DNA from 3 places in the Actinoplanes sp. 13 genome. Region 2 is predicted to be linked to each of the others. Evidence: riboswitches for the same ligand, from Rfam matches in the RefSeq annotation. Region 2 holds a riboswitch; each other region holds the start of a gene.

Region 1 (9,345 bases), on a different contig from region 2:
CGCAACTCCCCACACAACCGCGCGCGGGAGCCTTCGTGTGAAGTTCGGGTGCGCTCCGCGCCCCAATTCCCAACACAGCCGCGCGCGGGGGCGAGCGTGTGACCTTCGGGTGCGGTACGCACCCGAAGGTCACACACAGCCGTGGCTGAAGCCTGTGGGCCTCGAGTCACCGCGCTGGAGGGTGGTCAAGGGGCGGGGCTGACGGATTGACGTCACGGTTACTCCCCGGACCGGGGACGGCCCACCACTTGACACGGTTCTTCGCCAATTCGGCACATTCAAGATATTGAAATTGATCAACGTACGCCCTCTCCAACATCATCCCTGGTAGATCGCCATATCCGTACCGGCGAAGAGAGAGATCAACAACGCTGTGTCGCCACCGGGTGGCTTTTCGTAGTCGTTTCGGGGTTTCGCGCCGGGCCCGCACATCGCACCATGGGTGCAGGGTGATGCGATTGAGCAGCCGACGGCTGGCAGTGGTGGTGACGGTCGAGCGCCACGAGGATCCTGTGCTGAGCAGATTCGCGGTGCCGTCCGCCGACGTGCCCGGGTTCGCCGAGGTGCTCGGCGACGCCGGGCTCGGCGGATTCGAGGTGGCGTTCCTGCGCGACCCCGGGTTCCAGGAGGCGCAGGAGCACATCCAGGCGCTCTTCGACGGTCGCGACCAGGACGACTGCCTCTTGATCTACTTCCGCGGCGTCATGCTCACCGGGCCGGGCGGCGGCCTCTATCTGGCCGCCTCGGACACCGCGATGGCCCGCCCCGCCGACACCGGGCTCGACGTCGCGCAGCTCGCCGCCCAGTTGCAGCACAGCCGGGCCGGGCAGGCCGTGGTGATGCTGGACGGGCGCACCGGCGGGCCGGTCGACGCGGGCCACCACTTCCGGGCGGCACGGTCGGCGGAGTGGCAGAGCCGCGTGGTGATCGCCGCGACGGCACGCCCCGAACCGCCCACCTTCGCGGGGCTCGTCGCCGACGGCGTGCGCAGCGGCGCGGCCGACCGGGACCGGGACGGGTTCATCGGCATCGGCGAACTCCACGACCACCTGCGGGAACGCGACCCGAGCGTGCGGCAGTGGGTGTTCGGATCCGGTCGTCAGGCGTACCTCTCGAGGGTCAAACGCCAGGGAAGCGACCAGATGGCGCTGATCGCCCAGCTCGCCGCGGCAGCAGCCGGCGATGATCTTTCCCGCGCCGTCGAGGCACGCGCGACGCTGCGCCGGATGACCACCGGCGAGGGCCGGGTGGCCGCGGCGGCAGCGGCCGCGCTGCGCCGCACCTCGATCCGCATCGCCGAGCCGGGGCTGGACTTCGGCCTGGTCGCGCCGGGCACCCGGCAGCTGGCCGCGGAGGTGCCGGTGCAGGGGCCACCGCTGGGGGCGGCGTCCGCGGTGAGCAGCGACGCCGACGGCCTGCACGCCCGCCTGGAGGGTGGGGTGTTGCGGATCTCGTGGTTCCCGACGGTGGGGCGGTTGCAGGGGACGATCACCCTGGACGGTCCGGCCGGGACAGCGAAACTCCAGGTCAGCGGCGAAGTCTCGGACGATTTCGATGTGGCTACCGGCGGGTGGCGGCCTACGCCGGGGATGAACGGGGCGGCACCTGCGGCGATCGCGGGTGGGGTCGCTGTGCCCGGGCCTGTGCCGCCCGGCGTTGCGGATGCCGAGAGCCTGGTGGAGCGGCGTGGGCCGTTCCCGCCGGGGGCTCCGCCGGTGATACCCGCCGCTGAGGTGGTGGACCCGCCGCCGTTGCGGCCGTGGCCCGGGCCGCTTCCGGTGGGGGCGCCGACGGCGGTCGGTGGTCCTTCGCAGCCGGCACCCCACGTCCCTTTGCAGCCGGTCCTCGACGTTTCCCCGCAGCCGGCACCCGACGTTTCCCCGCAGCCGGCACCCGACGTTTCCCCGCAGCCGGCACCCGGCATTGGAGCCAACATGTCTTCGCAGCCGCCACCCGAGCCCGGGCCGGACGAGGCCACCGGGGACTCCGGCGCGCAAGCGCCTGGAACGGCGGCCTCGCGGGGCGGCGCCGAATCGCCACCGGCTCCGCCTGCCGGTGCTCCGCAGACGGCCTGGCCGACTGCCGGTGGGTGGCCCGGCGCGACTCCGGGCGGCTTCGGGTGGGTGAGCAAGTCTCCGGGACCGGCGAATACGGAACCCGGCCCGACGGACCCCGGCCCGACGGAGGCCCGCCCTGCGGAGGCCCACCCGGTGGAGGCCGGGCCGAACATGCCGTCCACCGCGCTTTCGCCGGTGGCTCCTGGAGACAGTGAAACACCGCCTGAAGCGGTCGACGAGCATGCGGGAAGTTACGCGTCCGCAGTGCAGGAGTCGGTCGCTTCGGGCAGGCCCGCGGTTCCGGGGCAGCGCCAACCGGTCGAGGATCAGCCGGCCGAGTCCTCGGACCTGTGGCCCGGTGAGACGCCGGAACCCGCCGGCCCTTGGCCGTCGACTGCCGCCGCGGCCGGCGCAGCCGGAGGTCTGGCTGCCGGGACAGCGGCGGCACCGGGCTGGCCGCCGGCTGCCGGTGCTTCCGGAAACCCGTGGAGTACGACGCCCGACCGCGTGGAGCACGGACCGGATTCGCGGCACCGCCTGCCGTCGGGATCGGACGCCGACGTCCCGCCCGCCGGAATGGGTTCTCCCCCGGCGGGCCCCGGGCCGACGTCCGGTGGCAGTGCTACGCCGGTCTCCGGCAGTGCGCCGGGGAATCCCGGCACGCCCCCGACTCCCGGCGTTCCACCGGTCTTCGGCGTTCCACCGGCCTTCGGCGTCCCGCCGGTCTCCGGCGTGCCGTCGGCGCCGGGTCGTCCGATCGGCTCCTGGCCTGCCGTGCCTCCCGCGCAGCGGACACCACCGGTGGAGGAGAGCTCGCCGGCACCGGAAGAGCCGGCGGCTCCGCCGGCCGCGAGCATCCCGGCGGTTCCGGAGGCCGGTCCGGCGCACTTCCCGGGTGCCGGTCCGGCGCACTCCCCCGAGGCTGGTCCGGCGCACTCCCCCGCGGCCGGTCCGGCGCCGACGTCGGGCAGCCCGTGGCCGGGCTCCGCCACGCCGGCCGACCCGTGGACCAGTGGTGCCCTGTCCGGCACCGGGCCCAGCGCGGGCCGCCCGCCCGCGGACACGCCCTGGCAGAGCGCCATCCCGACCTCCGGCGCCCGGTCCGGCCCGGCGCCGACCTCCGGTGCCCCCGCCGACCCGTGGTCCTCCCGCACCGCGGGGGAGCAACCGGAAGCCCCGCCCACCCCGGGCGAGCAGACCGAAGCCCGGCCCACATCCGGCGCGCAGCCCACCCCGTGGCCGGTTTCGGGCGCTCCGACCAATTCGTGGCCCGCCGCCGGTGGGCAGACCAACCCGTGGCCCACGTCCGGCGGCCCGGTCGATCCCTGGCAGGCCACGCCGCCGGCCGCCGAACCCACCTCACCGCAGCAGCCGGCTTGGCCGGCCGCCACCGCCCCCGCTGCCGCCGCCTGGCCCGCCGCCACCGACTGGCCCCAGACGAAGCCCGGCGGCACAGAGTGGCCGCAGACGACACCCGGCAGCCCAGAGTGGCCGCAGACGACACCCGGCAGCCCAGAGTGGCCGCAGACGACGACACCCGGCAGCCCAGAGTGGCAACAGGCGAGGCCAGGCAACGCCGACTGGCCGCGGACCACGCCCGGCAACGCCGACTGGCCCCAGTCGCAACCCGGCAGCACAGACTGGCCCCGCACCCCGCCGGGCGAGGCCCCGCACGCAGCCGGGGCGTACCCCGATCCCGGCCCGCCCAGCCGCCGCCGCACCGGCCGCATCGCCGCGATTCTGCTGGTCGTCCTGCTGCTGGCGGGCGGCACCTACATCGGCGCCCGCCTGGCCCTCGGCGGCGACGACGACACCCCCACGCCCGACGCCGCCCCGCAGCAGTCCGTCCCCGCCACAGTCCCGCCCGCGGCGGACAACCCGCCGCCTCCGGCCGCGACCACCGCCGCCGCGGTCGCGTCGATCGCCAGGCCCGCCGTCGTCGACACGATCAAGCTGGGCCGCGAGCCGGAGGGCGTCGCCGTCTCCCCCGACAACCGCACCGCCTACATCGCCGACCAGAACTCGAAGGACGTGCACTTCGTCGACCTGCGGTCTAAGGCCGTCTCCGTCGTGAAGGTCGCCAACACGCCCCGTTTCCTGGCCGTCTCCCCGGACGGCGGCCGCCTCTACGTGTCGATGTTCGAGAGCAACTTCACCGGCAACGGCCTCGCCGTGATCGACACCCGGAACCGGTCGGTGGTGAAGACGATCCGCACCGGTCCGCGGCCGTTCGAGCCGGCGGTGGCCCCGGACGGGCAGATCTGGGTGCCGATCCACAACGGCGCCCGGGTGGAGATCTACGACGATGCGACGCTGACCGAGGCGGCCCGGATGTCGGTGCCGCCGAACCCGCACTGGGTGACGTTCTCGCCGGACGGGAAGGTGGCCTACACCGCCAACCACGAGTCCAGTCAGGTCTCGGTCGTCAACACCGCGGACCGCGTCGTCACCCGCAACATCAAGGTGGGGCGTTCGCCGCACAGCATCGCCGTCACCCCGGACGGGAAGACGCTGATCGTCACGAACTACGACATCGACACGGTGGAGGTCTTCAACACCGCGGACATGCGGCGGTTGCAGCGGATCCCGGTCGGCCGTGAGCCGCAGGCGGTGATCACGTCGACGGACGGTCGGCACGCGTACGTGGTGAACGAGGGCTCGGACACCGTCTCGGTGATCGATCTACGGGCCGGCAAGGTGGTCTCGACGGTCCGTGTCGGCGACAGTCCCCGGGTCGTCGCGCTCTCACCGGACGGTAAGCGGCTTTACGTCACTGATGGTCGCGGCCGTTCGGTTACCGTTCTTCGAGCAACCGCGGAGTAAGAATTCCCTGCTAACGTCTCGCCATGGCAACGGATTCCGGCGTCGATCGCGCCCGTCTGCAGAAGCTCGCCGCGCGGGAGCGGGCCACCTTCGCCCAGGAGCGGCCGCGGTCGAAGGCGCATTACGAAGCGGCCGGCCACCTGTTCGGCCGGGTACCGATGACGTGGATGAACAAGACCGCGGCCGGCTTCCCGATCTATCTGGACCGGGCCCGCGGCAACCGGATCACCGACGTCGACGGCCACGAGTACGTGGACTTCTGCCTGGGCGACACCGGCGCGATGGCCGGCCATTCCCCCGCGCCGGTGGTGGCCGCGGTGACCCGCCGCCTCGGTGAGCTGGGCGGTCTGAGCACGATGCTGCCGACCGAGGACGCCGCGATCGCCGGCGCCGAGCTGGCCCGCCGGTTCGGGTTGCCGTCGTGGAGTTTCGCGCTGACCGCGACGGACGCGAACCGGTGGGCGATCCGGCTGCTGCGCGCGGTCACCGGCCGGCCGAAGATCCTGGTGAACAGTTACTGCTATCACGGTTCGGTGGACGAGTCGCTGATCGTCGTCGGCCCGGACGGGCTCGGGCAGAGTCGCGAGGGCAACGTCGGTGCCCCGGTCGACGTGACCGTGACCAGCCGGGTCGCCGAGTTCAACGATCTGGCGATGCTGGAGCGGGAGCTGGCGCACGGTGACGTGGCGGCGGTGCTGATGGAGCCGGCGCTGACCAACATCGGCATCGTGCTGCCGGAGGACGGATATCTGGCCGGGGTGCGGGAGCTGACCCGGCGGTACGGGACGTACCTGATCAACGACGAGACGCACACGTTCTCGGCGGGCCCGGGCGGCGCCACCGCGTTCTGGGGCCTGGATCCGGACGTGGTGACGATCGGCAAGGCGATCGGTGGCGGCGTGCCCGTCGGGGCGTACGGCCTGAGCGCCCAGCTCGCGGACGCGCTCAGCGGGCGCGGCGATCTCGACCTGGTGGACATGGGCGGGGTCGGCGGCACGCTGGCCGGCAATCCGGTGTCGATGGCCGCGACGCGGGCCACCTTGCAGGACGTGCTCACCGACGCCGCGTTCGCCACGATGATCGAGACGGCATCGGCCTTCGCCGACGGTCTGGAGAAGATCATTGCGGGGTACGACCTACCGTGGTCCGTGAGCCGTCTCGGCGCCCGCGTCGAATACCGGTTCACCAGTCCCGCCCCGCGCACCGGCACCGAGTCGGCGGCGATCGCGGACCCCGAGCTGGAGGATTTCCTGCACGTCTACCTGGCCAACCGGGGCGTTCTGCTCACCCCGTTCCACAACATGGCGCTGATGTGCCCGGACACCTCGGCTGCCGACGTGGCCCGGCACCACGAGGTCTTCGGGGCGGCGCTGCGCGAGCTGACGTGAGACGGTCTCCGGGTGATCACCGAGACTGACGTCAGCACCGCGGACGGGCGGATCCTGCACGCGTACGGGTGGGGCGACGGCGACCGGGTGGTCATGTGGCATCACGGCACACCCAACGTCGGTGTCCCGCCGCGCCCGCTGTTCGAGGCGGCGCGGCGGCTCGGGGTGCGGTTCATCTCGTACGACAGGCCCGGTTACGGCGGCTCCACGGCTGCGCCCGGCCGCGACATGGCCTCCGCCGCCGGGTTGGCGGCCGCCGTCGCCGACCGGCTCGGCGTGCGGCAGTTCGCCGTGCTCGGCCATTCCAGCGGCGGCCCGCACGCCCTCGCCTGCGCGGCGCTGCTGCCCGGCCGGGTCACTGCGGCGGTCAGCATCTCCGGTCTGGCCCCGTTCGGCGCGACCGGCCTCGACTGGTTCGCCGGCATGGGCCCCGCCGGTCTGGCGTCGCTGGGCGCGGCCGCCGCCGGGCGCGCGGCCAAGGAGGCCCACGCGGCGGGGGGCGACGGCGAACCCGATTTCACCCCGGACGACTGGACGGCCCTGGAGGGCGACTGGGGCTGGTTCGGCAGCGTGGTGGAGCCCGCGACGGCGGGCGGCCCGGCCCCGCTGATCGACGACGACCTCGCGAACGCCGGACCGTGGGGCTTCGACCCGGCCACGATCACCGCGCCGGTCCGGCTGGTGCACGGCGGCGCCGACGCGGTGGTGCCGAGCTCGCACAGCAGCTGGCTGGCCGACCGCATCCCCGGGGCGGAGTTGCGGATCGTCGCCGGCGCCGGCCACATCTCGGTGCTGGCTACCGAGGCGGTCCCGGCCCTGGAGTGGCTGGCCCGCGCTTGACGTCAGGTGTGTGAAGTTCGGGCTCGATTCGAGCCCGAACTTCACACACTGATCTGGGCGGGAACGGTCAGGCCAGGCGCAGGCGCTGACCCTTGAAGATCAGGCTCGGGCTGTCGAGCCGGTCGGTGTTCAGCCGGTACAGCGTCCGCCAACCGCCCTTGACCTTGTACTTCTTGGCGATCGAGGCGAGCGTGTCACCCGAGCGGACCACGTAGACCTTGCCGCTGGGCTTGACCACGGCCTTCTTCTTCGCGGCCTTCGTGGCCTTGTAGACGCCGGACTTCTTGCCGCACGTCGGCCAGGGCTTGAGGCCCCGCTTCTTGTAGAGCTTGTTCGCGACCTTGATCTGCTCGGCCTTGGTGGCCCGGTTGGCGGTCGGGGCGTACTTGCCGCCACCGTTGGCCAGCCAGGTGCTGCGGCTGAACTGCAGGCCGCCGTAATACCCGTTGCCGGTGTTGATGTGCCACCTGCCGCCGGACTCACACTTGGCGACAACGTCCCAGTTGACCTGGCGGGCCGCGGAGGCCGGTGCCGGGCCGAGCAGGACGCCCGCTCCGGTCACGGCCACGGTCGCCAGACCGAGGGCAAGGCGCGTTCGTCTACCGATACGAGACATGGATTTCCTCCACGCCTACGAGGTGAGCTGTCGGGTTCGGGCAGAGTGGCCCGGCCGTGGAAAAATACGGCTTCACCCCGAGACGCGGACAATTCACGCGCCGAAAAACTTGGGTCCCCCGCTCCCGCCTGAGTTTCGTGTCCGTGGCCGGCGGCGGGATTCGGCGGTCCGTCCACGGTGCCCGCCATTGCGGGACGGCACGACGGTAACCACGTCGGGCCGCCGAAAGCCAAGTTTTACACCCGGGATAGTGACTTCCTTCTCAATATTTGCCCGCTTTGATCTTGTTAGCACCGGGCAAAACGGCTTATTCCCGAGAAGCCGGATTCACAGCTTCAGGTGATCGACGGTATGCGCCGAGAGGAACTCCAGATCCGCCTCCCGGCCGAGCCCCGCCTCCGCCGGAACGTCGACGAAACCATCCACACAGACAATCGGCCGCGTGGTGACATCACGGGCGTAATACTTATCAGAACCGGACACGTCGGACGGAAGAGTGAAGCCGGGCAGGGCACTGAGGGCGACGTTCGCGGCCCGGCCGATGCCGAACTCGTGCATCCCGCCGCACCACACCGGGACACCCTCCGAGTGGGCGAGGTCATGAGCGCGGACCGCCGCGGTGAGCCCACCCATCCGGGAGACCTTCAGATTCAGGATCCGGCCGGCTGCGAGCCGCAGCGCGGTGACCACGTCGTCCACCTCTTCGAGGGACTCGTCCAGGCAGATCGGCGTGTCCACCGTTTTCTGCAATGCGGCATGCGTCACAAAGTCACGCGGCGCGAAAGGCTGCTCGATCATCAGCAGTCCGCAGTGGTCCAATTCACGAAAGACGGCGAAATCAGAAGCGCGATAGGCTCCATTCGCATCGACGTGCACAGGCACGGACGGAAAAGCGGATCGGACCGCGCGGACCGGTTCCACGTCCCAACCCGGGGCGATCTTCAGCTTGACGCGCCGATAGCCCTCCGCCACGCGCGCAGCGACCTGGGCGAGCAGATCATCGATGGTCGGCTCGATGCCCAGGGACACGCCCGCCGCCACCCGGGTGCGGGTGCCCCCGAGCGCCCGGGCCAGCGGCACCCCCTCGCGCGCCGACCACAGCGCCCAGGCCGCCATGTCGAACCCGGCCCGTGCGAACTGGTTGCCCCGGACCTTCGCCAGCACGGCCGCCAGCTCCGCCGGGTGCGACCAGGACGTCCCGAGCACCAGCGGCGCCAGGAACGACCGCGCGACCGCCCAGCAGCTCTCCACCGTCTCCGCCGAGTAGAACGGCCCGCTCGGCGAGGCGATCTCCCCCCAGCCGGCTGACCCCTGCGAGTCCCGCAGCACCACCAGGATGTGCTCCAGCTCCCGCTTGGCGTGCGAGCTGGTCCGGAACTGATGGACGAGCGGGAGCCGCACTCGGCGCAGCTCGACGTGCTCGATGCGGATCATGTGTAGAGCCCCAACTCCCCCGCGAGCGCGTCACGCTCACGCAGTCGGCGACCGGCCCCCTTGGAGCTGGCGATGGTGAGGGTGGCGAGCAGGTGCAGCGCAAGCACCACCGATGTCGGCGAGCTCGCGTAGGAGGCGGTCTCGGTCCCGGTCACGATCACCGCCGCGGCCCCGCCGGCCAACGGCG
Region 2 (9,345 bases):
CTACGGGCCGGTGACCGTCGACGGCCGGCAGTCGCCCGCGGACTGCGCCGCGATCCGGGCCTTCCAGCGCCGCTTCGGGATCCGGCCGGCCGGCGGGCAGGCCGACGCGACGACCGCCGACGTGGCCCGCCGGATCACCGCGAGCTCCACGCCGGATCGACGGCGCCGATGCCGTCCGGCGGGGGAGGTCACCGCCTGTGTCGACCTGACCCTGCAGACGGTGTGGGTCCTGCGGGGCACGAGCGTGGTGGCCGGGCCGACCGTCATCCGGTCCGGTTACCGGGGGCACGCCACCCCGGCGGGCACCTACCGGATCAACAAGCGGGCGAAGCGGGAGTGGTCCGACCCGTACGCGGTGTGGCTGCCGTACTGGCAGCGGTTCGTCGGCGGGATCGGCTTCCATGAGACGACGAGCTATCTGCACGACGCCCGGCGCGGATCGCACGGCTGCGTGAACCTGCTGCATCGCGACGCCGTCGCCATGTACGACCTGTTGAGCCTGGGCACGACGGTGCGCACCTTCGGCCGGCGGCCAGGCACCTGAGCGCTGCCCTTGTGGCAGAACGGGTACGGCCGGGCGTGAGATGCCGCCCGGCCGTACCCGCCGCCGATCAGGCCAGACGCCGAACGACGTAGTTCCGGCTCCAGATCTTGTGCTTGGTCACCGTCTTGCCGGTGCGCGGCGCCGACCACATCTTGCCGCCACCGGCGTAGATGCCCGCGTGGGTACCGCGCGAGCCGCTACGGATGACGATCAGGTCGCCGGCCCGCGCCTTGGACTTCTTGACGGCCTTGCCGTACCGCTGCTGCAGATTGGCCTTGTGCGGCAGCTTCTTGCCCACAGCCTTCTTGTAGACGTACATGGTGTAGCCGGAGCAGTCGAAACGCTTCGGTCCCGACGCGCCGTACTTGTACCGCTTGCCCTTGTGCTTGGCGGCTTCGGCGATGACGCGCTGGCCGGCCGCCTTCGCCTTCACGGCGACCTTCTTGGCTGCCACCGGGCGGTTGACGGAGACAGTGGTCTGCGTCAGTGCCCGGGCCGGGGCGATCGCCACGGCTGCCGACGAGGCTTGCGGGGCGCCCAGTCCACCGGCGAACAGGCCGAGACCGACGGACAGGGCGATGGCGCCGGTGCTCAGCTTGCGCGGGCGCCGGCTCGAGTTGCTTTCGTGCACGGTGAAGGAATCCCTCCGGCACGCCTGCGAGGTTAGCTGTCGGGTTCGGGCGGGAAGGATTGCCCGGCCGCGGGTAGCGGCTTCACCCCGAGGTCCTCCGGCCGGCCGCCAGCATGCGGCCTGCCGTTCGAGGACCGGAAATGGTTCCCCCGTCCCTGCCCCCGTCTGCCTGATGGTGATCGCGCAGGTTCGTGTCGTCGGACCGGGGCAGGGCTCGGCGTGGTCCGGATCGTCACGAGCGGTGAGCGTGTGCCCGCCGCACACCCTTGATAGCCAACATCTGAGCTTGATCGCCCCCGCTCGGACCTCACTCAGCGTAACCGAACAAGAGGGTGGTGTCCGTTTTGGAAGGGCGTCGCGAAGAGTTCAGTTGCGCACGGGATTGGTGGGGCCACGTGCGGTGACATTTCGCTGTGAAGCAGAACATACGAAAGGCGCGGGCCCCGAGGTGCCCGGTGCGCCGAGTCCTCATCCGCCTCCGCCGGTCGCCGATGAGGCCGGTATGAGGTTCAACACGCCGGCCGACGGCGCGGGGAAGGACACCGCGGCGCTGATGCTGCACGCCCGCCGGGTGGTCTCGTTCGCGGTGGCGGTGTTGTCGACCAGCATGCTGATCTCCCTGGTCTCGTACGTGTGGGACTGGTGGGACAGCATTCGCGAGGGCGGGCCGCCGGAGCCGGACGAATGGCTGGGGCTGATCGGTGTGGCCTGGCTACCGCTCGCGGCGATGGCCACCGTTCGGCTGGTGCGGCTCCAGCGTCTGCTCGCGGCGCGGGCCCGTGCGGCCGCGGAAGCGTTCGCGGATGCCGTCGACACCGCGCACGGGTGGGTCTGGCAGACCGACGCGGCCATGCGGCTGACCTACGCCAGTGACGGTGTGGACGTCCTGCTGGGCCGTCCCGCCGGGGAGTTCCTCGGGCGCGGCGTGCTGGAGGTGATCGACGAGGCCGGCGAGGTCCGCGGCGCCGACGACGCGGGCCGGCAGGATTGGCTCACCCGGGCGACACATCAGGACGGTTCGGTACGACACCTGAGCAGCACCGTGACAGCCGTCCGCGACAGCGGTGGGCGGGTGGTGGCGTACCGCGGCTTCACCGCCGACGTCACGGCCGAGACGAAGGTGAACGTCGCCGATGCCGAGCGGCGCCAGCGGTACGAGACCGCGCGAACCCGGATCGAGCAGGCGATGCGTGACCCCGAGGCGATGCAGGTCGTGCTGCAGCCGATCGCCGACCTGGACCGGCAGCAGATCGCCGGGATGGAGGCCCTCGCCCGGTTCAGCGCCGAGCCGCACCGGCCGCCGGACGTGTGGTTCGCCGAGGCATGGGAGGTGGGTCTCGGCGCCGACCTGGAGCTGCGTGCCGTCGAGCTGGCCTGGCGGCGCCTGCCGGAGCTGCCGGCGCAGGCCTATCTCGCGGTCAACCTGTCGGCGCAGACGCTGCTCGACGATCGTCTCCCGGGCCTGCTCGCCGCTCTCGGCGAGGGCGCCCGCCGGGTGGTGATCGAGGTGACGGAGCACGCCGCGATCAGCGATTACGCGGTCCTGGAGGACGCGTTGCGCACGGTCCGGGCCATGGGGGTGCGGCTGGCCGTCGACGACGCGGGCGCCGGTTACGCCTCGATGCAGCACATCCTGCGGCTGCGTCCCGACATCATCAAGCTGGACCGCAGCATCGTGGCCGACAGCGACGCGGACCCGGCGAGGTTCGCGTTGATCGGCGCGATGGCCAACTTCGGGGCCTCCCTCGGCATGACGGTGGTCGCCGAGGGCGTGGAGACGTCCGCTGAGCTGGCGGTGCTCACCGAGAACCGGATCAGCCACGCGCAGGGTTACTACCTCGCCCGGCCCGCGGCCGACCCCAACCCCGCGCTGACGGGCGTCGACATCTCCGCCGGAGTGTGAGGCGGCGGAGATGTCGACGCCGTGGGCACCCGCCGTCGGCCTCGGCTCATGCGTGGCGGGTGACGACACGCCGCGGCCGGGCCGGCGACCATGGGTGCGTGGACGGCGGCCCCACCCGGGGGTCAGGCGCTTACCCGACGCCCTCGTGGCGGAGTTGGAGGAACCATGCGATACATGGCGAACTCACGTCCCGCGCAGGGCGTCGGCCCGGAACAGCTCACCAGGTTCTTCGCCGAGAACAGCGTCTCGTCGGGAGCCTGGGAGCTGATCCGCCATCGGGTGGTGACCTTGTACGCCTTCAAGGTGGGTGACGTTCCCGGTCTCGTGCTGTTCCTGGACGTCGAATCCCGGGACGAGGCCGCCGCGGTGGTGGACGGACTCCCCGCGGTTCAGCACGGCTTGATCACGTTCGATGTCGAGCCCATCGGCAAGTCGTTGCGCCTGTAGTCAGTACCCGTAGATCATCTTGTAGGCGACCTCCGGCAGGAACTGCCCGGCGCTGGATCCGCCGCCGACCCCGCAGTTGCCGTCGGACTCGCCCGGAGTCTTGAGCCACAGCAGCATCTCGGCGCCGCCGCCCAGCTGGGTCGGCGTGCCGATCCGGCGGCCGGCCGGGTTGCACCACTGCCCGTTCGAGCCGTTGCTGTTGCGGCTGGTGTCGATCACGAAGGGCTTGTTGTGGCCGAAGCGCCGCAGCTCGGTGGCGACCCGGTTGCCGAACGTGGTGTTCTCGCCGGTGGTGAAGTAGTTCGACACGTTGAGCGCGAAGCCGCGCGCGTTGCCGACGCCGGCCGTGTTGAGCCGCTGCGCCATCGTGGCGGCGTCGATCCAGCCGGGGTTGCCCGCGTCGAGGTACGCCCACGTGTTGGGCGCCTTCGAGCGGAACTGGCTGGTGGCCCGGGAGAGCATGCCCACCCGCTCGTTGATCTGCGTCTGGTTCATGCAGCTGAAGTCGCCCAGCGAGTCCGGTTCGAGGACCACCACGGCGGGCCGGTTGCCGATGGCGGCGGCGAAGGAGGAGATCCACGCGTCGTACGCGGCGACGCTGCCGGCGCCTCCGCCGGAGTGGCCGCCACAGGCGTCCCGGCCGGGGATGTTGTAGGCGACCAGCAGGGGGAGCTTGTCCGCCGCGTCGGCGGCCCCGACATATCTGCTGACCGCGCCCGCGATGTCGCCGCTCCAGTTGCCGAACCAGCTGGCCATCGGCTTCTGCGCGATCGCGGTCCGGATCGCGGCGGCACGACCGTCACCGGGGTTGGCGGCCACCCATGCCGCCGGGCTGGACTGGGGATTGACGTAGAAGCCGCTGGTCTGGCTGATCGGGTTGGCGTGGGCGGCGGGCGCCCCGATCAGGACAGCCGGGACCACCAGCGAGAGCGCGGCGAACACCCGGGCACGGACGGTTCGTTTCATCGGCAGATCTCCTGAGCGTGGGGGATGGTCAGTGGGTGCCGGTAGACTGGAAGCGCTTCCAGAAAGAGCATCAGCAGATGTCGATCCAATGGTCGGCATGTGTCCAGCAGATGTCAAGGGAGCCGCAGGGCGGTCGTCCTACCTGGACGCCTGAAACTGAGCATTTCTGGGACCGCTTCCAGGCAATACCATCGATCAGCGCCAGTGATGCCGCGGCCGGCTGATCGCCACGCCGCCGGCCACAGCCCTGTCCCGGCGCCGGACGAGGAAGGACTCGGCAACCAGATGGCAGCGACGACACCTCGCCGGCAGCCCACGCTCGACGAGGTGGCCGAGCGCGCCGGTGTGTCCCGCTCCGCGGCGTCCCGGGTGATCAACAAGGCGCCGCACGTCAGCCGGGCGACCCGCGACGCCGTCGAGAAGGCGATCAAGGAGATGGGCTACCTGCCCAACCGCACCGCTCGTGCCCTGGCCACCCGGCAGACCGGGATCGTCGCCCTCGCCGTCTCCCACGACGACCCCGAGTTGTTCGCCGACCCGTTCTTCGCGCAGGTCATCGTCGGTGTGTCCGCGGCGCTCGAGGACACCGACCTGCACCTGCTGCTGTGCCTGGCCAGTTCCGGCCGGGGCCGGTCCCGGCTGACGAACCTGCTGCACACCCGCGGTGTGGACGGCATCATGCTGATGGCGTTGCACGGCGACGATCCGCTGACCGGCATCGTGAGCGAGGCGGGCCTTCCCGCGGTCTACGGCGGCCGGCCGTTGCATTTCGAGCCGCAGTGGTACGTCGACTCCGACAACCTCGGTGGCGCGCGGCGCGCCACCGAGCACCTGATCACCCTCGGCCGGACCCGGATCGCCACCATCACCGGCCAGATGCTGACCGAGGTCGGCAAGGCCCGCCACCGCGGTTACCAGGAGGCGATGATCATCGCCGGTCTCACCCCACACGGCACGGTGGAGGCCGACTTCACCGAGGCCGGCGGCGCCGAGGCGATGCGAACCCTGCTCGACACCCACCCCGACCTCGACGCCGTCTTCGCGGCGAGCGACAAGATGGCGGCCGGAGCGCTGCGCGTGCTGAGCGAGGCCGGCCGATCCGTGCCGGCCGACGTGGCGGTGGTCGGCTTCGACGACCTGGGCATCGCCGAGCGGACCGATCCGCCGCTCACCACGGTCCACCAGCCGATCCAGGCCCTCGGCAAGGAGATGGCCCGGATGCTGATCGGGCTGATCGCCGGGCAGGAGCCCACCTCGATCATCCTGCCCACCCGCCTGGTGCGGCGCGGCTCCGCCTGAGCTCAGGACGATCCCACCAGCGCCCGGCCGGGCCGGCGCGGGCACGAGGCGCTCGCCGAGCGCCAGGGTCAGGGCCACGAGGCTGACCAGGGCGCCGATCAGCACTGTGCCGGCGACCACGGCCAGCACGATCACGCCGAGGCCGGCCGGCGCGAGGAACGACGCCCGCCACCCGGCGCGCTCACCCAGCCAGGTGCCCGCGGGAACGCCCAGGACCAGCGCGACGTTGCCGCCGGCGAACACGACCGCGACCACCCGTCCGCGGAGCCCGGGCCGGAACAGCTCCGCCGCGGCCGGCACCACCACCGCCCAGAACAGCGCGTGGGTGGCCGCCGTCGCGACTCCGGCCGTCATCAGCAGCGCGAACGTGTCGGTGAAGGCCGTGAGCACGTTGCTGACGACGAAGCCGGCCAGCAGCGCCGACAGCAGGAGCCGGCGGGCGAGCAGCGTCAACGGTGGGGCCGCCGGACGACGACGTGCTCACGGGTCATCTCGAGCTGACGGCCTGGAGCGGGGGCTGTCGCTTCCTCTTCTACGACGAGAGCAAGAACCGCAGTCGCCGCTGGTGCAGCATGGACGACTGCGGAACCGCCGCGAAGATCCGGCGCTATGTCGCGGTCCGGCGCACGCGTGCGCCGCGGTGACGACGAGGGCTCACCCCTTCACGGCGCCGGTGAGGCCGCCGACGATGCGGCGTTCGAAGAGGCTGAAGAAGACCAGCGCCGGGATCATCGACAGTGAGGTGAACGCGAGCACCTTCGCGGTGTCGACCGAGTACTGCGAGGAGAACGCCTGCACGCCCAGCGGCAGGGTGAAGCTGTCCTGGTCGTTGAGGATGAACAACGGCAGCAGGTAACTGTTCCAGCTGTTGACGAACGCGAGGATGCCGGTGGTGATCAGGCCGGGAACCGAGAGCGGCAGCACGATCCGCCAGAAGAATCCGAGCCGGGAGCAGCGGTCGATGGCCGCGGCCTCCTCGATCTCCCGGGGGATCGCCCGCAGGAACGGGACCAGGATGATGACCGTGGTGGGCAGTCCGAACGCGATCTGGGGCAGGATGATGCCGGGCAGCGTGTTCACCAGGCCCAGGTTCTTCACCAGGATGTACAACGGCGTGATCGCGACCGTCGCCGGGAACATCAGACCGGCGGCGAACAGCGCGTACATCGCCCCGCGGCCCCGGAATCTGTACCGGGCGAGGACATAACTTGCCATCACGCCCAGCCCGACGACCCCGATCGTGGTGACCACCGCCGCGATCGTCGAGTTGCCGACCTGGCGCCAGAAGGTGTCGCTCGCCAGGACGTCGACGTAGTTGCCGAACACCCACGGGTCCGGCAGGGCGGCCGGATCGGTGGTGATCTGCGAGTTGGTCCGGAACCCACCGATGATGATGTAGATGACGGGGCCGAGCATGAGACCGACCAGGGCCAGCGCGGCGACGTAGGCCACCGGGCTGCCCCAGGCGGCGTTCCTGCTCGGTGGGCGCCGGGTGAGCGTGGTGCCGGCCATGTCCTACCGTCCTCCGGTGAGCGCGCCCTCGGTGTCCCGGCGCAGAACGAAACGCTGATAGACGAGCGCGATGATCATTGAGATGACGAAGAGCACGACCGCCACGGCGTTGCCGTACCCGTAGTTGCCCGCGTTGCGGCCCTCGCTGACCATGTACGTCGCCATGGTCGAGGTGCCGGCGGTGGACGAGACGTACTGACCCCAGATGATGTAGACCAGGTCGAAGAGCTGCAGCGCCCCGATGATCGACAGGAAGGCCCAGATCCGGATCGTCGGGCCGAGCAGCGGCACGGTGATCTGCCGCTGGATCTGCCAGTACGACGCGCCGTCCACCGCGGCGGCCTCGGACAACTCCTCGGGGATGTTCTGCATCCCGGCCAGGAACAGGATCACGGCGAACCCGACGTACTTCCACGTCAGGATCAGCATCAGGGTCCAGATGGCCAGGCTCGGGTTGGCCAGCCAGTCCTCGGCCAGCCAGCCGAGACCGATCGACCGCAGCACGTCGTTGACCGCGCCGTTGGTCTGCAGCATCAGGCTCCAGGCCGTGGCGACGATGACCTCGGCGATCACGTACGGGACGAAGATGAGCACCCGGATCGCCGACTGGCCACGCATCCTCTGGTTGAGCAGCAGGGCGAGGCCGAGGGCGAGCGGGCCCTGCAGGACGAGCGACAGCACGACGATCTGGCCGTTGTGCCACAGCGCCTCGTGGAACAGGCTGTCCTGCAGGATGGTGATGTAGTTGTCGAAGCCGACGTAGTTCGTCGGAACCCCGAAGCCCTTCCAGCGGTAGAAGCCGTAATACGCGGCCATCACGATCGGGAAGATCACGAACCCGACGAACATCAGGATCGCCGGGCCGGACAGCACCACGATCTCCAGACGTTGCGCCCAGCTGATTCCGCGCCGGCGGGGACGGAGCGGAGGCGGCGCCTGCACGCCGCCTCCGCCCTGTCCGCGACTACCGCGCGCATCCTCAGTGACCGTCGTGCCCTCGCCACCGAAGTTGCTGCTCATCGCTCGGGTACCCCTCAGCCCTTCTTGGCTGCGTCGTTCACGGCCTGGATGATCCCGGCGACGTCGCCCTTGCCGGCGAGCAGGTTCACCACACCGACGTTCAGGGCGTTGCCGACGTTCTGGCCGTACACCGTGTCGAGCCACTGCGAGACGTACGGCGCCTTGTTGTAGGCGTCGAGCACCGCCTTGAGGTAGTCCTCGGTGACCGCTCCCTGCGCCTGCTTGCTGACCGGCAGCGCGTTGAACGCCTTGTAGTAGCCCTCCTGCACGTCCTTGGTGAGGATGTAGTTCAGGAAGTCGGTGCACTCCTTCGGCGCGTCGGCCGAGCACGAGTAACCGTCCGCGCCGCCCATGATCGCGGCCGGGTCACCCTGGCCGCCGGGAACCGACGGGAACGGGAAGTAACCCAGGTCGGGCAGCGGTTTGGTGTCCTTGGTCAGCGACGCGATGACGCCCGGGTCCCAGGCGCCCATCAGCTCCATGCTCGCCTTGTAGTTGGCCACCAGGCCCGCCGAGCTGCCCGCGCCCTGCTGGGCGGAGGTGGTGAGGAACCCGTCGTTGAACGGCTTGGTGTCGGCGAACGCCTTGAGGTCCTCGCCGGCCTTGGTCCAGCAGGGGTCGCTGAAGTTCTTGTCCTTGGCGGCGGCGTCGAGCGACGCCTTGCTGCAGGCGCGCAGGGCGAAGAAGTAGTACCAGTGGGCGGCCGGCCAGGCGTCCTTGGCGCCGAGGGCGATCGGCGTGTCGGTGGCCTTGAGCTTGGTGACGGCCGCGGTGAGCTCGTCGAGCGTCGCCGGCGGGGCCGTGACGCCGGCCTTGGTGAACAGATCCTTGCTGTACCAGAAACCGCCGGGCAGGATCGCCACCGGTACGGCGTACGCCTTGCCGTCGACCTGCCCGGTCTGCAGGGCGGCGTCGCCCACGGCCTGCTTGGTCTCGGCGGTGATGGCGTCGGTGATGTCCTTGAGCTGGCCCGCCTCGACCATCGCGGCCATCTTCCCGCCACCGCGCTGCAGGAAGATGTCG
Region 3 (9,345 bases), on a different contig from region 2:
GTTCCGTCCCGAGATCGAGGGAGCGGTCTTCGCCAACAGCGACCGCATCGACTGGGTTGAGATCACCGCGGACCGGTTTCTCAACGAACCGAGCCTGATGGACACTCTGGTCGCCTTGAAGGCGTGCTTTCCCGTGGTGCCGCACTGCCTGGAGATGTCGGTCGGGTCGGACGCTCCCCTCGACCTCGGCTACCTGACGAAGATCGTCACCATCGCCGACGCTGTGGACGCGCCCTGGGTCAGTGATCACCTGTGCATGACCAACGAGGGGGGCCACCAGCTGGGAACCCTCGCCCCGATCGAACGCAGCCGTGAACGCGCGCGGAACGCGGGGGCCAAGGCGAAGCAAGCGCAGGAACTGCTTGGCCGCCCGCTGCTGCTCGAGAACATCACCTACTACGTCGACATGCCCGGCGAGCTCACCGAGGCACAGTTCCTCGCCGAGGTCCTGGAGCAGAGCGGCTGTGGCCTGCTTCTCGACCTCGAGAACGTACGGGTGAACGCGGCGAACCACGGCTACGACCCGTACAAGTTCCTCGAATCCCTCCCCCTGGAGCGGATCGTCCAGGTGCATGTGGCCGGCAGTGAGCCGTACCCCGGCATCGCGCTGGACACGCACAGCGCCCCCGTTTCGGACGAGTGCCTCGCGCTCCTGAGCCACCTCACTGATCTGGTGTCGCTGCGGGGCGTGCTCATCGAACGCGACGACGAATTCCCCGACGACTTCAGCGAACTGTTGACCGATGTCGAACGTGCCCGGGCGGCGGTGGCCCGGTGAGCGAGCCGAACCGCTCGACGGACAGCCAGGCGCTGCTCACCCTCGTGCTCGGTGCGCCGTCGCGGGTCGAGTCGATGCTCGCGGACCCGGAGGCCTTCGCCGCCCGGCACGGCTTCGACCCCGCCGTGGTGCTGGCCATGGCCGGCACACAGGCCCACGGGCTGAGAGTGATGGCGACGATCGTCCGCACGAAATGGCTGGGGCGGTGCCAGCTGATGCTTCCGGCGACGTTCGAGGTGCTCGCCGGCCATCACCTCGCCGAGGGGGTCGTGGATCGCTTCTTCCGGGCGCCGCTGCCTCCGCCGTACGCTCCGCACGAGCTTGGCGAACGCTTCGCCGATCACCTCCGGGCGGCGCCCGAGTTCGCAGGTGGTCTCGTCCCGGAGCTGGCTCGGCTGGAGCTGCTGCTCTACCGCCTCGCGACGGCCGCGAGTCGTCCGGCGGCTCAGGTGGACTCGTTCGCGGTCGCCGTCGTCGAGCTGCGCGCCCGTGTCCTGGCCGGCCTGGGTGTCACGGCCGAGGCCGGCGGGGACGCAGCGCCGGTACCCCACGCGTTCCGTCGTGACGCGTACGGGCACGTCCGCATCTGGAGACTGTCGCCGCCTGTGGCGTCGGTTCTCGCCGCCCCGAACGCGACCGGTTTGCCGCCGGCGGTGGTGGAGCAGGTGCAGACCTGGCTGCGTACGCATGACCTTGTCTCGTAGGTGCCGCTGATGTTGTTCGGGATCCTGGGATCGGTGCAGGTCGTGGCCGGACGCCAGCGGATGACACTCACCCGGTCGCAGCGCCGGGGCGTGCTCGGATATCTGATCCTCAACGCGGGCACGGAAGTGTCCACATCAGATCTGATCGCGGCGATGTGGGGTGATGCTCCGCCGGCGACTGCCCGGGAGCAGATCCACAGCGCGGTTCACGGGATCCGCCGGCAGTTCGCTGCCCTGGGTGCCCCTGACCTGCTCGTCTCGACCACGTCAGGCTACAGCCTGTACGTCCCCCGGGCCGGCGTCGACCTGTACCGCTTCGCGGACCTCACCGACCAGGCCCGGGCGGCCCGGGAGCGGCACGACGACGCGGACGCCGCCCGGCTGCTGACCCGGGCGATGCAGACGTGGCGGGGAACGCCGCTGAGCGATGCCTCGGGCACCTACGTCGAGCAGACGCGTGCCCGTCTCGATGATCAGCGCCTGATCGCCGAGGAGGACCTCATCGAGCTGGAGGTGGCGGCCGGGCGGGCCTCGACGGTGCTCGACCGCCTGTTCACCCGCAGCCGGCAGGAACTCGCGCGCGAACGGGTTCACACCCTGCTCATGCTCGCGTTGCACCAACTAGGGCGGACGGTGGAGGCCCTGGACGTCGCCCGCCGCTATCAGAGTCACCTGGCTGAGCACCACGGGCTGGACCCCGGGTGCGACTTCACGGAACTCCAGCGGTCGATGCTGCGCGGCGGCTCCGCGGGTCTCGCCAGCCCCGCCGGCCCCGCCGGCCCCGCGGGGCTCGCCCGCCCTGCCAAGCCCGCCGGGCCCGCCGGCCTCGCCCGCCTCATGCCTGCCGAGTCGGAGAGCTTGTTGCGCCGGTTTCTCGACGAGTCGCCGGTCTCGCCAGAGGTGATCACCGAGCTGGCGGAGGCCTGTGACCACCTCCCCGGCGCCCTGCACCTGGCCGGCATCACCCTCGCCGGCTGCCGGGACGACGAGATCACCCGCTACATCCAGGGCGTCCACCTGGGCAAACGCTTCGCATCGGCCGTGAGTGAAGGGACGGATTCGTGAACTTATCGCCGGACTCGGTGCTGCCGGAACTGCGGGCGACCTGGTGGGAGACCGGGCTGAAGGCCCGAGCCGACGCCGGCGTGATCGGAGCCGTCACCGAGCTGCCCGGGCTGGTCGGCGAGGCGCTGCGCACAGCGTGGCGAGCCGACCGCGTGCGCACCATGGTCATCGCGCTGGCGGCGATGGGCGGCGGGGTGATGGCCACGTTCGGTCTGCTGGCCACGCAACGGATACTGGTGCAGCTGTTCGCCGCCGGGCCGACACCTCAGCGGGTCACCGCGGCGCTGCCCGCTCTGGCCGTACTCGCCCTGGCCATCGCCGCACGCGCCGCGATGGGGATCGCCACCGGATACGCGACCAACGGGCTGACCCCGAGGGTGAACCGGGAGGTCGAGCGACGCCTCTTCGAGGTCACCACGGCGGTGCGCCTGGAGGCGTTCGACGCCGACGCGTTCGCCGACGACATGGAACGCGCCGCCCGAGGCTCCGAAGCCGCAAACGACCTGGTCCAGGATGCGATCAACATGTTCGCCGGCCTGGTCGGCGTCGTGGCCGTCGCCGTGGCGATCGTCGTCATCCACCCACTTCTGCTCGTCGCCCTGCTCATCGCTGCGCTGCCGAAGGCCTGGGCATCCCTGGCCGCCGGCCACGAACAATTCCGGACCTACCTCGCCGGTTCGGTGCGCCGCCGCCGACTGTGGGTCCTGCAGCGCCTGATGGCCGAGCGCGAGTCGGCGCTGGAGCTGCGCTCCTACGGCCTGCGCCGGTTCCTGTTCCACCAGTTCGACCAAGTGATGGGCGCCGAGACAACCATCCAGCTGAGTCTGGCCCGCCGGGTCACCACCATCACGAGCATCGGCGCCGCGGTCAGCGGCCTTGCCACCGGCGGGGTCTACGTCCTGCTCGCATACCTCCTGGTACAGGGCCGCATCCCACTGGCCGCCGCGGCTACCTGTGTCATCGCCATCCAGGCGGCTCAGCGCGCCCTGACCGCCATCACCCTGCAGATCGACCGGATCTACGCCAACGGCCAGTTCTTCCACGGATACACCAGCTTCATGAGCCGCACCGCCCCCTACCTGCCCGAACCCGGCGCCGGGTGCGGCACCCCGCCCACTCTCCAGGAACTCACCGTTCGCAAGCTCTCACTCTGGTATCCGGACCGCACTGCCCCCGCCGTGAACCACGTGAACCTGACCATCCATGCCGGACAGACAGTGGCCTTCGTCGGCGAGAACGGCTCGGGCAAGACCACGCTGGCCGCCCTGATCGCCGCTCTCCGCACCCCTACCGACGGCACAGTCGAATGGAATGGCGTCCCCCTGCAGGACTGGGACAACGAGGCGCTACGCTCCCGAATCGCGGTGGTCACCCAGGAGTACCACAAATGGCCCCTCACCGCCGCCACGAACATCGCCATCGGCGACGCCGCCAGCGATCCCACCCCCGAGCGCATCGAGGCCGCCGCAACACTGGCCGTCGCCAACGACATGATCAAAGCCTTACCGTACGGCTACGACACGCTGCTCGACCGCACCTTCGCCCAGGGCCAGGACCTCTCCGGCGGCCAGTGGCAACGGATAACCGCCGCCCGAGGCTTCTTCCGAGACGCGGAGTTGCTCATCATGGACGAGCCGTCCTCGGCCCTCGACCCGCGGGCCGAGAACGCCCTCTTCCAGGCCATCCAGGACCGGCAGGGCCACAAGACCACCATCCTCATCACACATCGCCTGGCCAACGTCCGCCACGCAGACCGGATCTTCGTCCTGCGTGAGGGCAGCCTGGTCGAGTTCGGCAGCCACGAAGACCTCATGACTGCCGGCGGCCACTACGCCGAACTGTTCCACCTGCAGGCCGCCGGTTATCACAAATAGTCTTAATCGAGTCCAACTCGGCGCAGCTCAAACCAGGGTGAATATGAAATACCCTAAAGCGAACTTATGACCCTTTCAGGCTTCTACGGGTCCAGCCGTTGCGGCTTACCGTCGTAGTCGAGGATGTCGTCGGCCGGGACGTGCCGCGGCGGTGACGGTCGCAGCGCGAGGGTGGCATGGAGCTGCCCGAGCCGCACAGTGGTGTCGAGGAATTCCCACCCGGTTCGGTCCACGTCACCGGCATTCCCGATGTCGACGCGGAGGTCGGCGTACAGCTGCTCAGCTTCTGCAACGAGTTCCTCTGCGCGTATGGCGTGCTGCTCCGGCGTCATGCTGTCATGATTCCACCTCGGTCCGACATGCGCGGTCCGCTCGGTCACTGCGGTCCTTATCGATGACGGGTCGTACCCGGAGATTGGTCAGAATGCATATCGCCATGCCGGGGTGAGCCGTCTCAGAACTCACATCGGCCTGGAAATCCACGGGGTCGTGGCTGGGGGATGCGTGGTCACTTGCGGTCAGCAGTGGGCACGCATGGCGTGGCCGCGCCGGCTAGCCGTCGGCGTGCTCCCGATGCGCTCCGCCAGCCTGGCATGCGGCGTGACGCCGCTGGTGACGGCGTTTGGGCACGCGTGGGTACCGGTGGTCACCCGTGGTCAACGGTGGGCACGCTATCCTGAGCCTCGCGCCCTCGTAGCTCAGGGGATAGAGCAACGGTTTCCTAAACCGTGTGTCGCAGGTTCGATTCCTGCCGGGGGCACCCAGGTCACAGCCTTGATCGGCTCGTCTGAGCCGGTCGCGTGGTTCGGTTCGTGGCACGAACCGGTTGCCGTCAACGTCATGGCAGGTGGGTCCCGTGCCGCGGGCCGTGACCGTGGCCGCATCGAGAAGCTTCCCAGCGGCTCCCTACGGGGGAAGGTGCACTCGGGCACCGATCCGCTGACCGGACGCCGGCACGACCTGACCGAGACGATCCCTGCCGGGCCGACGGCGGCCCGCGACGCGCAGAAGGCGCTGACGCGTCTGCTGAATCAGCGTGAGGAGCAGAGAACCCGAAGACCCGGGCGACGGTCCACCAGCTCATGGACCGGTACCTAGAACTCGTGAAGATCGGCGACACGACTCGGCAGGGGTCAAGCCCTTACTCGCCCACGCGGGCGGCTACTTACCTCTGAGCCGGTACCCGCTTCTTATCTGCACCGTTCGTCGCCGCTCGGATTGTTGCTGTCCGGAGCCGCATCGAGATTCGTGTTAGGCGCCCGGACACTGAATCGAGGACCCACCATCATTCAACACTGTGTCGGGGATCCAGCCACGCTTGGCCGGAGAACCGACCACGACAACGTAGGTCCACGTTTTGCCGCTCGGGTTGTCGTAGTCATGAGCCCAGCAGTGATAGTCGAGGTTGAAGCTGCGTTGGAGCCAAGAATTCTGCGCGCAGCGGGTGCTGGAGCCGACGTACGTCCAGACGTCGGAGTAGTTGTGGTTGTAGTGGTTACCGCTGGTATCGAGGTCCGGCGGAGCGGCTCGCCCGCAGCTCCAGTACGCTGAGGCCGGCGCTGGGGCAGCGAACGCGCCGAACGCGGCGGCTGCGAGCGCTGTGGCGATGGCGAGAGGCCGGGATACCCTTTTAGTCACGTTCTCTCCTTTGGGGACGGACATAGAGAGTTTTCGACGCCGGAAACCGATCTTGCATCGACGCTTGACCCTATCGATATCTATGGTTGCCGTAAAGGTGAAGTTGATGTCGAAGCATTACCCGACCGCGTCCGACTGAGAGTCTCTTGCGGATGGGACCTTGCCTGCGTCCCGGTACCAGCCCTGGTCTTCGGAGCTCTGCGGCTCGTCACCACCGGGCGGCGCCTGACGCCCCGGCCGCTCGGCTTTGTCCGTTCCGGGCCTCGGGCGGCGGCGGCCGCAGAATTCGCAGCGGACCGAACGGACTTGCACTGGCCGTACCAGGAGAAGTTTTAGCTGAAGGCCTCGCGGCAGTGGCGGAGGAAAGCCGCCAGCGCCGGGCTGCCGCGGTCCTGCCACACGAGGGCCAGCAGCGCCGGGATCTCGATGTCGTCGATCGGGACGGTTACCAGGTCGGGGTAGGCCGCCGCCATCGATTCGCTGAGTACCGCAACGCCCAGGCCGCGCCGGGCCAGGCCGGCGACAGTGTCCGGTGAGGTGGCCACGAGGGCGACCGCCGGATTGATGTCGAGCGCGGCGCGGGCCTGGTCGAGAACGTTGCGGATGCCGGTTCCCACGGGCAAAGAAATGATGGGGTACGCGGAGAGCCCAGTCACCGCCAATCGCCCCCGGCGCGCCGCCTCGGTGTCTGGTGGAGTGAGGGCGACCAGGCGTTCTGTGGCGATCACCTGGGCCGCCAGATGCTCCGGGGGCTTACCGGCGAGGCCAACCAGAGCGATGTCGAGATTTCCGGAGCGCACCCCGGCGACCAGGGTGTCGGAGTTCGCCTCCTCCAGTTCAAGTTCGATGTCGGGGTGGTCCCGGTGGAAGGCGGCGAGCGCGTCGAAGAGGGGTGCCACCTCGCAGCCGATCACCATGCCGATCGTGAGACGGCCGCGGATCAGGCCGTTGACGTCGTCGATCGCGTCGCGGAGGTCGGCGGCGGCGTCGAGGGCGGCGCGCGCGTGACGGAGAGCGACCTCGCCGGCCTGGGTGAGTCTCGCGGTGCGGCCGCTGCGGTCGAAGAGGCGGGTGCCGAGCTCGTGTTCCAGGGCTTTGATCTGGGCGCTCACCCCGGACTGGGTGATGTGCACGCGCTCGGCGGCGCGGGTGAAGTTGGCCGTCTCGGCGACTGCGATGAAGTATTCCAACTGTCGCAGATCCATGAGCGAAGATTGTAGATGCCATGAGAACTATGCGTTGGACTTCTCACTGCGCCGACGGCAGGGTGGAGACATGACCGATCGTGATGTGGCGAAGCAACCTGAGGATCTGACCCGGCTGTTCGTGGAGCGTGCGAACGCGAAAGACGCCGAGGGTCTCGCCCTTCTCTACGAGGAGGACGCCGTGATGGCCTTTCCGCCGGGCAGTCAGACGCGAGGGCGTCAGGCCATCCGGGAGCTGTGGGATGAGCTGCTGCCGAAGATGCCGCAGCTTGAGCCGGAGGATCCGCTGCCCACGCTGATCAGCGGTGACCTGGCGTTGACGTCCACGCCGCCGAAGGACGGGTCGGGGGCGCGGGCCCAGGTGGCGCGACGCCAGCCGGACGGGAGCTGGCTGCGGGTGCTCGATCAGCCGGAGTTCGTCCAGCCGCAGCGGTGATGCGGCAGGCGCGCCGGCCTGCGGGGTGGGACGACGCCCCGCAGGCCGACCCGAAGTCAGAGAGAAATCCGCTGACCTGCGTACAGACGATGCGGACTGTCCAGCACACCCTGATTCGCCCGGTACAGGGCACGCCAGCCCCCGGGAACGTCATACCGGTTGGCGATGCCCGCGAGGGTGTCGCCGGGGCGCACCACGTGAACGCGGGTGTTGCCGCTCGCGGTGGGTGACGACCGCCGCACGGTGGACGCACGCTGCGGCTTGTATGCGTGGCGTTTCCCGCAGTGCGGCCAGGCGCCGATGCCCTGGCCGCGCAGTACGCGTTCGGCGATCGTGATCTGTTCGGCCCTGGTGGCCAGATTGGCGGTCCTCGCGTACTGCGTGCCTCCGTAAGCTCGCCACGTTCCGCGACTGAACTGGAGGCCACCGTAATAGCCGTTGCCGGTGTTGATTCTCCAGTTCCCACCGGACTCGCAGTGGGCGATCGCGTCCCAGTTGACGCTGAAACGCGGGGACGGTGTGGCGGCGGCGGGGGCTTCGAGCATCACGACGGCTCCAGCCCCGGCAAGCCCGACGGCAACGACGCCGAGGGCATGACGAACCCGCTTTTTGATCTGCATCATGAACTTGTCCTCCACGCCTGCGAGGTCAGCTGTCGGGTTCGGGCAGAGGTGCCCGGCCGCGAGGACGCGGCTTCACCCCGAGGCGCATCAGCGCCGAGGAACTCTTGGGTCCCCCGCTCCATGCCTTGTGTTTTCTCTCGACCGTGGTCGGCGGCTGGACTCGGCGTTCCGGCCACGGTGTCCGCCACTGCGGACTGCCTACGGTGGTCACCGGCCGACGACGCCGGCCAAGCCTTTACACGGGGATAGGTGACCTTGTGATCCCAAATTAACGGCTCAAATCCCCTCTTGTGGGTCTAACTCGGCAAACTTTAGAGCTACCCGCGAGTAGGGGTGACGGTGCACAATCGGCATTCATGAGCGATCAACAGCGTGACCTCGACGTCATCGTCTACGGCGCCTCGGGTTTCGTGGGTGTCCTTACGGCACGGCACCTCGCCGCCCACGCCCCGGCCAGCGTCCGGATCGCGCTGGCAGGGCGCTCAGCCGAGAAGCTCGAGGCGGTTCGCTCACGCCTCGGTGTGGACTGGCCGATCATCGTGGCGGATGCTGGCGACGTGGATGCGCTGGCCACGATGGCCGGCCGCACGCGGGTGGTCATCACCACTGTCGGCCCTTACGCGAAGTACGGCCGGACTCTGGCGCACGCCTGCGCCGAAGCGGGCACCGACTACGTGGACCTGACCGGCGAGGTCCTGTTCGCACGGAACAGCATCGACGAGAACCATGAGATCGCGAAGCGCACCGGGGCACGGATCGTGCATTCGTGCGGTTTCGATTCGATCCCGTCCGACATCGGGGTGTACGTGCTGCATCAGCAGGTGCAGGCCGAGAACGCGGGGGAACTGACGGACACCACGCTGGTGGTGACGAGCATGCGGGGAGGGGTGAGCGGCGGCACGATCGACTCGATGCGCCACCAGGTCGACGTCATGAAGAAGGACCAGCGACTGCGCAAGATCGGCGCCAGCCCGTACTCGCTGAGTCCCGACCGGGCCACGGAACCGGATCTGGGCCGGCAG

Evidence for each region. A riboswitch is a leader RNA that binds a small molecule or an ion and turns the genes downstream of it on or off. The one in region 2 is predicted to bind cyclic di-AMP.
Region 1: another riboswitch for cyclic di-AMP. It lies ahead of AC0NH5_RS33780 (transglycosylase family protein); the one in region 2 lies ahead of AC0NH5_RS40135 (C40 family peptidase).
Region 3: another riboswitch for cyclic di-AMP. It lies ahead of AC0NH5_RS27590 (transglycosylase family protein); the one in region 2 lies ahead of AC0NH5_RS40135 (C40 family peptidase).

Annotation. Positions count from the first base shown of each region.
Region 1 covers NZ_JBVYOQ010000025.1:98,780-108,124, forward strand. Annotated here, with positions in the region: gene AC0NH5_RS33765 (beta-propeller fold lactonase family protein) at 459-4,880, shown strand; gene AC0NH5_RS33770 (transaminase) at 4,904-6,268, shown strand; gene AC0NH5_RS33775 (alpha/beta fold hydrolase) at 6,281-7,108, shown strand; gene AC0NH5_RS33780 (transglycosylase family protein) at 7,176-7,724, opposite strand; cyclic di-AMP (ydaO/yuaA leader) riboswitch at 7,723-7,900, opposite strand; gene menC (o-succinylbenzoate synthase) at 8,052-9,158, opposite strand; gene AC0NH5_RS33790 (MurR/RpiR family transcriptional regulator) at 9,155-9,345, opposite strand, start outside.
Region 2 covers NZ_JBVYOQ010000041.1:46,867-56,211, forward strand. Annotated here, with positions in the region: gene AC0NH5_RS40130 (L,D-transpeptidase family protein) at 1-544, shown strand, start outside; gene AC0NH5_RS40135 (C40 family peptidase) at 612-1,175, opposite strand; cyclic di-AMP (ydaO/yuaA leader) riboswitch at 1,182-1,306, opposite strand; gene AC0NH5_RS40140 (sensor domain-containing phosphodiesterase) at 1,678-3,078, shown strand; gene AC0NH5_RS40145 (hypothetical protein) at 3,253-3,525, shown strand; gene AC0NH5_RS40150 (glycoside hydrolase family 6 protein) at 3,526-4,491, opposite strand; gene AC0NH5_RS40155 (LacI family DNA-binding transcriptional regulator) at 4,777-5,790, shown strand; partial or broken gene AC0NH5_RS40160 (MFS transporter) at 5,917-6,243, opposite strand; gene AC0NH5_RS40165 (CGNR zinc finger domain-containing protein) at 6,267-6,434, shown strand; gene AC0NH5_RS40170 (carbohydrate ABC transporter permease) at 6,445-7,302, opposite strand; gene AC0NH5_RS40175 (carbohydrate ABC transporter permease) at 7,306-8,244, opposite strand; gene AC0NH5_RS40180 (ABC transporter substrate-binding protein) at 8,337-9,345, opposite strand, start outside.
Region 3 covers NZ_JBVYOQ010000016.1:136,120-145,464, forward strand. Annotated here, with positions in the region: gene AC0NH5_RS27550 (MbnB/TglH/ChrH family RiPP precursor modification enzyme) at 1-778, shown strand, start outside; gene AC0NH5_RS27555 (hypothetical protein) at 775-1,482, shown strand; gene AC0NH5_RS27560 (BTAD domain-containing putative transcriptional regulator) at 1,492-2,547, shown strand; gene AC0NH5_RS27565 (ABC transporter ATP-binding protein) at 2,544-4,421, shown strand; gene AC0NH5_RS27570 (hypothetical protein) at 4,505-4,753, opposite strand; tRNA gene AC0NH5_RS27575 (tRNA-Arg) at 5,109-5,181, shown strand; gene AC0NH5_RS27580 (LysR family transcriptional regulator) at 6,392-7,264, opposite strand; gene AC0NH5_RS27585 (YybH family protein) at 7,335-7,700, shown strand; gene AC0NH5_RS27590 (transglycosylase family protein) at 7,757-8,338, opposite strand; cyclic di-AMP (ydaO/yuaA leader) riboswitch at 8,323-8,486, opposite strand; gene AC0NH5_RS27595 (saccharopine dehydrogenase family protein) at 8,680-9,345, shown strand, end outside.